3 regions of the Thermopolyspora flexuosa genome follow, and region 2 is predicted to be linked to each of the others. Evidence: riboswitches for the same ligand, from Rfam matches in the RefSeq annotation. Region 2 holds a riboswitch; each other region holds the start of a gene.
The links. A riboswitch is a leader RNA that binds a small molecule or an ion and turns the genes downstream of it on or off. The one in region 2 is predicted to bind cyclic di-AMP.
Positions count from the first base shown of each region.

Region 1: it holds a riboswitch for cyclic di-AMP, as region 2 does, so the genes downstream of both, FHX40_RS14140 (C40 family peptidase) here and FHX40_RS20850 (CHAP domain-containing protein) in region 2, are expected to answer to the same signal.
Region 3: it holds a riboswitch for cyclic di-AMP, as region 2 does, so the genes downstream of both, FHX40_RS25650 (hypothetical protein) here and FHX40_RS20850 (CHAP domain-containing protein) in region 2, are expected to answer to the same signal.

Region 1 is NZ_VFPQ01000001.1:3,347,060-3,349,315, forward strand. It holds gene FHX40_RS14135 (glycosyltransferase family 4 protein) at 1-367, opposite strand, end outside; gene FHX40_RS14140 (C40 family peptidase) at 614-1,297, opposite strand; cyclic di-AMP (ydaO/yuaA leader) riboswitch at 1,368-1,524, opposite strand.
Region 2 is NZ_VFPQ01000001.1:4,862,033-4,864,288, forward strand. It holds gene FHX40_RS20845 (TIGR00725 family protein) at 1-363, shown strand, start outside; gene FHX40_RS20850 (CHAP domain-containing protein) at 626-1,339, opposite strand; cyclic di-AMP (ydaO/yuaA leader) riboswitch at 1,352-1,501, opposite strand; gene FHX40_RS20855 (DUF2235 domain-containing protein) at 1,853-2,256, shown strand, end outside.
Region 3 is NZ_VFPQ01000001.1:817,084-819,339, reverse strand. It holds gene FHX40_RS03600 (ArsB/NhaD family transporter) at 1-282, shown strand, start outside; tRNA gene FHX40_RS03595 (tRNA-Lys) at 475-547, opposite strand; gene FHX40_RS25650 (hypothetical protein) at 678-1,418, opposite strand; cyclic di-AMP (ydaO/yuaA leader) riboswitch at 1,819-1,999, opposite strand.

The DNA.
Region 1 (2,256 bases), 1.5 Mb from region 2:
CCCCGAGGCCGGCCCAGGCGGCCTCGTGCCCGTGGGTGAGCATGACCACGCGGCGCGCCCCGGCCTGCCGCAGCGCGGGCGCGAGCAGGCCCATCGGCAGCGCCGCCCCGAACACGACCGTGTCGCACCCGTGCTCCCGCACCAGCCGGGCCGCGCGCCGGGCGACCGACGGCACCGGCAGCATGAGCGAGGTGGGGTGCCGCACCACCCGGTACGGCTGGCGCGCGTCGAACGCCTCGCACCCCTTCCACCGCGGCGCGTAGACCACCACCGAGCCGGGCGGGCGGCGCACGGCCAGGGCGTGCACGAACGCCTGGATGCCGCCCGGCCGGGGCGGGAAGTCGTTGGTGACGATCAGGGTGCTCACGTCGGGCCGTCTCGGTGCGCGGAGGCGGGTGCCTTGGCGTGCGCCCCGGAGGCGATGGGACGCGCTCCGAATCTACTGCACACACCGGTCGCCGCGGCGGCAGCCCGGAGCGATCCCCCGGCCGCGCCCCGGCGCCCCGCGCGCGGGGTGCGGCGACGGCCGGTCGCGGTGAGGGCCCGGGACAGGGCGCGGCCCCGCCCACCGCTGCGGTGGGCGGGGCCGCGCTCCGTCGCGGTTCGCCGCGGGCTACAGGCCCGGGCGCACGGCGCCGCTGAACGAGGACCTGCGCCAGGCGCTGAGCTTGTCGATCCGCACCCGCTTGCCGGAGCTCGGCGAGTGGATCATCCTGCCCTTCCCGACGTACATGCCGACATGGCCCTTGCCGTTGAAGAAGAGCAGGTCGCCCGGGCGGAGGTCGTTCCAGGAGACCTTGGTCTTGATCAGGCGGTACTGGGCGGTGGTCACGCGCGGAATCCGCACGCCGGCCTTCCGCCAGGCGTACTGCACGAAGCCGGAGCAGTCGAAGGCGTGCGGCCCGGTGCCGCCGTACCGGTACGGCGCGCCGATCTTCGACTTCGCGACGGCCACGGCCTTGCTCGCCTTGAGGCGCTGGCGTGCGGCCCTGCTCAGCTTCCTGCCGCTCGCGTCACCGGACTTCGCGTCCTTCGTCTTCGTGCCGCTCGACGAGGTGGAGGTGGCGTCCGCCGTGCTCCCGGTCGCCGTGCTCGCCGACGCCCGCCCCGCGGCCGACACGACGCCGCCCAGGGTGGCGCCGGCCGGCGTCGTGGTCTCCAGGATCCCGGTCGTGGCGGCGGGGACCGGCGATCCGGTCCGGGCCGCGGCCGTCGTGCCGTGCTCGGTGGTGGCGGCGTTCGCCGCGGGGGAATCGATGGCGACCGCCCCGGTCGACACGGTCACGGTGAGCGCCACGCCACCGAGGGTGACGCGGGCGGCACGAGACAGACGGGGGTTGTGCGCGTTGGTAGACAGGATCTCTCCTAGGGTCTTCCGCTTGTGCCTACCGGGTTAGCTGACGGGTTCGGGTGGGGAAGTCTCGCCCTACGGTGCGATCACCGATTCACCCCGTGGCCCTGGGAGGGCCGATTGGGTCCCCGGCTCCATGCCTCCTGACTGCATGGACTCGGCGGTTCGCCGCGCTCCGCTCCGGCGATCGTCCATCGCGCGGATCGCGGCCGGATATTGATCTGTTATCTGCACGCCCGGCGCCGGTGCCGGGCGCTTCCCGCAGCGGCATGTCGCGCTCGCCGCCGAACCGAAAAGTTACACAGCCGTGGCAAAGCCGTGAACCGTTTCGCCGAAACTGCTCACTCCGCGACGGCCGATCGGGAAACGAAAAGCGCAGTTCAGCGGCATTCTCGTTACCGTTCTGTGATTCGCATCACAAACCCCCTCCAGGGGCTTGAAACCGCCACATCCGCCCCATGGGCCACACGATTCAAGATCAAAACGCCGTCATGCGCCCGGGAAACGATGATCGCTACACATCGGCAGGAAACACGGGAACATGACCACACCCGAGAAAATCTCAGCATCCGAGAAACCCGGCATGCCGGTGAAGCGCTTTCCCGGCAGATCACGAGCCGATAAATCACCGCGCCATCCACTAAACGTGAGAAATATCACCCGCCGCCCAAGCGATTGTTCGGCCCGGTTCGACGATGAAAGGCGCTCGCAAAAAACAGCTCGTCGCAGGACGGCAAAGGGGTACGCGGGCGCGGCGGCGGCCCGCCGGAGCGAAGGGGGGAACGCGACCGGCGGCACCGCACGGGGCCGGTGCCGCCGGGAACGGCACGGGGTGCCGGATCCGGTTCGCGGCGGCGCCTGCTCACGTCACCGAGGCGTCGCCGCAGGGGCGAGGAGGCGATCAT
Region 2 (2,256 bases):
GGCGGCTACACCGGCGTGATGGAGGCGGTGGCGCAGGGCGCGCACGAGGCGGGCGGCACGGTGGTGGGCGTGCTGTCCCGCGCCGACCGGGAGGGCGCGAACCCGTACCTCACCGTCGCCATCCCCACCGGGGCCGGCGAGGCCCGGAACGCGATCATCGTGAACTCGGCCGACGCGGTGATCGCCGTCGGCGGGTCGTGGGGCACGCTGTCCGAGCTCGCCCTGGCGATGCGGCGCGGCCGCGTCCCCGTGGTCCAGCTCGGCGGCTGGCGCGTGTACGACGAGCACGGCGAGGTCGTCCCCGGCATCCGGTACGCCACGGGCCCGGCGCACGCCCTCGAACTCACCGGCCTGTGGCCATGAGAGGGGTCAGGCGAGCCGCCGCGGGTACGCCCCGGGCGTCCGGCCGAGGTGCCGCCGGAACGCGAGGATACGCCCCTGCGTGCCGGTGAAGCCCGCCCGGGCGCTCGGGCCGGCCGACCGAGTCCTCGGCCTCCTGGGAGCGCGCCGCCGGGCCGGACGGGCCCGCCGTACCGCCGCCGGACGGGAACGGAAAGAAGGAGCATCCAGGCCACGCTGCCCTGATCGGCCTGGATGCTCCGGCTCGTGGGGTACGGCCCGGCGGTCAGGATGCGTAGGGCGGGTAGCCGTAGCCCACGACCTGCCACTTGGGGCGCACCCGGCGTTCGACTTTACCGTTTCCGGTGTTGCCCTCGATCGTGGTGATGGTGCCGTCGCCGTTGTCACGTTCCACGAGGCCGACGTGGTCGATCTTCTCGATGTCGTCGGAGCCGGACCAGTCGAAGAAGACGACCGCGCCCGGGGTGGCGGCGTCGGTGCCCCAGTGGCCGTTGGCCCGGAACCACTTGGCGTAGGTCACGGTGTAGGCGTCCCAGCCCATGATCGGGCGGATGCCGGCCTGCTCGCCGACCCAGGAGACGAACATGGCGCACCAGGGGGCGTTCTTGTAGCCCTGGAGCGTGCCGCCGTCGCGGGCGAGGGTCTCCAGCGCGCGCGGGGAGTTCATGTACCACTCGTGGAACTCGGTGCCGCCGCCGTACGCGTTCTCGGTGACGCCGATCTTGCTCGCCGCGATCCGCAGCACGTCCTGGGCGGTGACCTTCGGCAGGTCCTTGGCGATCCGCTGCAGCGGGGTGAGCCTCGCGTCGTCCGTCTCGGGCGCGCGGCCGTCGTGCTGTGCCGTACCGCTTCCGGAGTCGGTGGCCGCGGCGAGACCGGGGGTCGCGGGGAGAAGCGCGCCTGCGGCGATCAGGGTGCAGGCGATGGCGTGGGAAAGGTTCGCGCCGTTACGCGCCCAGGAGGGACGAAACATGGACATCGGGGGCTTTACTCCTTCTTCCATGCCGCCTACCGGGTTAGCTGACGGGTTCGGGCCTGGAAGTTGGCCCTACGGCGCACGCCGGGAGACGCGCGCCGATTCACCCCGGGGAGAGGTGGGTCCCCGGCTCCGCGAGGGTCGCGGACTCGGCGGCCGCGCCCGCGGCATGCGAGCATGCCGACGGGACGACGGACAGGTTGTAAAGGGCGGGCCCGGGCCGGCCGGATCACCGAGCCGTTTGCCTTGCGCAGAAAGGTAAACGATTCGGACAAACCCCGCAAACAGGTCGCAAGAAGGATCTTCCGGACGCTCGATAACGATGGCGTTTCGGGCCGGAAATTTTACCTTTGCCCAGGTCAGCCGCCCGCCCCGGCGGCGCCGCCGTACCGTCCGGCCCGGCGCCGCAACCCCGCGCCACTATCGCCCGATTGGTCCGGGAGTTTTCCCGTTGACCACGAAGGGTAGCGTAGCAACTGCTATCAGTAGCCAATCCGGCTCGGGGGACTTGGGATCATGCGTCAGCTCATCGTGTGCTGCGACGGCACCTGGAACACGGCGGAGGACCGGACCATCACCAACGTGCGACGGCTGTACAACGCCCTCGCCGAGAAGGACGAGAACGACAATCCACAGCTCGCCTACTACCAACCCGGTGTCGGGACCGTCCGCAACCGGCTGCTCGGCGGCGCCACCGGGTTCGGCCTGTCCCGGAACGTGATGGACGCCTACCTGTGGCTCACCACCCGGTACGAGCCCGGCGACCGCATCGCCCTGTTCGGCTTCAGCCGCGGCGCCTACACCGCCCGCAGCCTCGCCGGCATGATCTCCGCTTGCGGCCTCATCGACACCTCGAAGATGCCGGAGCACACGATCTGGCCGCAGATCAAGCGGCTCTACCGCGAGGGGTACCGGCGGCG
Region 3 (2,256 bases), 4.0 Mb from region 2:
ATCCCCTACGTCGCCACGATGGCCCCGATCGTCGAAGGGCTGGTCGCCGAGGCCCCGGCCCCGGAGATCGGGCAGGCGCTGTGGTGGGCGTTCGCCCTCGGCGCCGACTTCGGCGGCAACGGCACGGCGGTCGCGGCGAGCGCGAACGTCGTCGCCATCGGCATCGCGGCGCGCACCGGCCACCGCATCAGCTTCTGGGAGTTCACCAAGTACGGCGCGCTCGTCACCGTGCTCAGCATGGTGATGGCGTGGGTGTACGTGTGGCTGCGCTACTTCACGTGAGCGGGCCGCGGGTGGGCGCCCGGAGCGACCGCCGGTGACGAGCGCCGTTCCGCGGGCGGGAGCACGCCTTCCGCCCGCGGGTCGGACCTCCCTCCGGCGTCCGCAGGGAGGCGAACCGGACCGGCCGGAGACATGAGCGCCAAACGCGATCTGGGCACCGCCGGTGGACGGTGCCCAGATCGCGTCTTCGGGTGCGCCGCCAGGGACTCGAACCCCGAACCCGCTGATTAAGAGTCAGCTGCTCTGCCAGTTGAGCTAGCGGCGCGAGCGACGTTCGTAACCATAGCAGTCCCGAGGCGTCTGCGCACATCGGAATCGGATACCGGCCCGGGCATCCGGCCGGCGAGGTCGTCGCGGGCGTGCCCGGGCGTCGCGGCGGCGTCGGGAGGGCCGGATCACTCCCGCCAGGCGCCGGTGGAGAACGGGACCGGCTTGCCGGGGCGGCCGGGGCCGTTGCCCCACTTGGTGATGACGTACGTCACGTGGATGTGGCCGAGGCCGCCGTTGCCGCGCACGGTGAGCGTGTTCGGGTCCCAGGTGCCGCCGGTGAGCTCGGCGAAGGTCTTGCCGTCGATGTCGAGCATGACGCCGTGGTTGGAGGGCACGCCGGGGCCGCGGTCGCCGATGAAGAACTTCGCCTTCCTGCCCTTGTAGATCACGTAGCCCTCGGTGCCGAGCGGCCAGCTCGGGGAGGCGAACAGGCCCTTCTGCATGGGCTTGCCGGAGGCGGGCATACCGGTGTCGCCCTGGCGGCCGGAGCCGTCGTCCCAGAAGTAGGAGGCCTTGGTCGTGCCGACGAGCAGCCGCCGCTCGGCCTGTGCCGCCTTCTTCTTCGCCGCCGCCGCCTTTCTCGCCTCGGCCTTGCGCTGCGCCTCGGCGGCCCGCTTCTTCGCCTCGTCCTTCTGCTTCGCCTCGGCCGCGGCGGCGGCGAGGCCCTCGGCGGCGCGCGCACCCGCGGTCATCGCGAGCGGCTGGACGTCGGCGGCGACGGTCTTGGCCTTCGCGGCGGTGCCGTTCGCGTCGTCGGTGACGCCCGCGATGGTCAGGCCCGCCATGGTGATGCCGACGAGGCCGGCGGCGAGGGGGGCGTACTTCGTCTTGACATCGTTCTTGTTCAGGCCAAAGGGGAACTTCATCGAACGGGAGGTCTTCCGTGAGGGGACAGGACTTCCACGTCGACCTCGGCACCTCTAGGGCAGAGCACAAGGCACGTGGACGGGGCGCCTGCGGCCGGAGGACGCCGGCCGGAAGACGGAACGTGGTGGCGCCCGCAGCGAAAGCGATATGAGACACGCCGCACCACGACGCGGCGGGGTTGTGCGAGGATGTGCAGGTGACGGCGCGGATGTCCGCCGGGGCCGTTACCTGGGGCCGAGGGCCGAGATGGAGGTCATCCGATCGGCCTCGGGCGAAGCAGAGGGCGGTCAGCCTGTGCTTCGGGTGCGTGGCCGCCGCGTGCTGTCGCGGCCGTCGCCCTGGTCATGGGACGGCGCCCGCCGGCGGGGCGAGGCCGTGGAGTCGGGGTTCTCCACCTGGTTCTCCTCTCCTATCTCGCCTACCGGGTTAGCTGACGGGTTCGGGCTAGGAGTGCCCTACCAGCGCGCCACGCGCCGCTGGATTCACCCCTCGCGGGTACGGCCTGCACTGCGCCGCCCGCGCGACTGGGTCCCCGGCTCCCGGGGCGCTGGGCGCCCGTGGGATTCGGCGTCGGATGGCCGGCCTCCTGGCGGAGGCCAGGTCTCCATCGGATAACGGAACAAGACACTAGTGCCTAAGTCACCCAAATGCCAAGATAACCACCCAAAACACCCAAAAAGATCTACCCCTGGGAGACCCGCGCGGGGCCGGGTGGCGGCGGTCGAACGACCCCGAACCGCCTTCCCGGGCGGCGTTCCGAGCGGCCCGGACGGGTGGCGACGGCGTCGACGGGCGGTAAAGGCCGGAGGGCCGGGCGGACGGACCTCCCACGGGCGT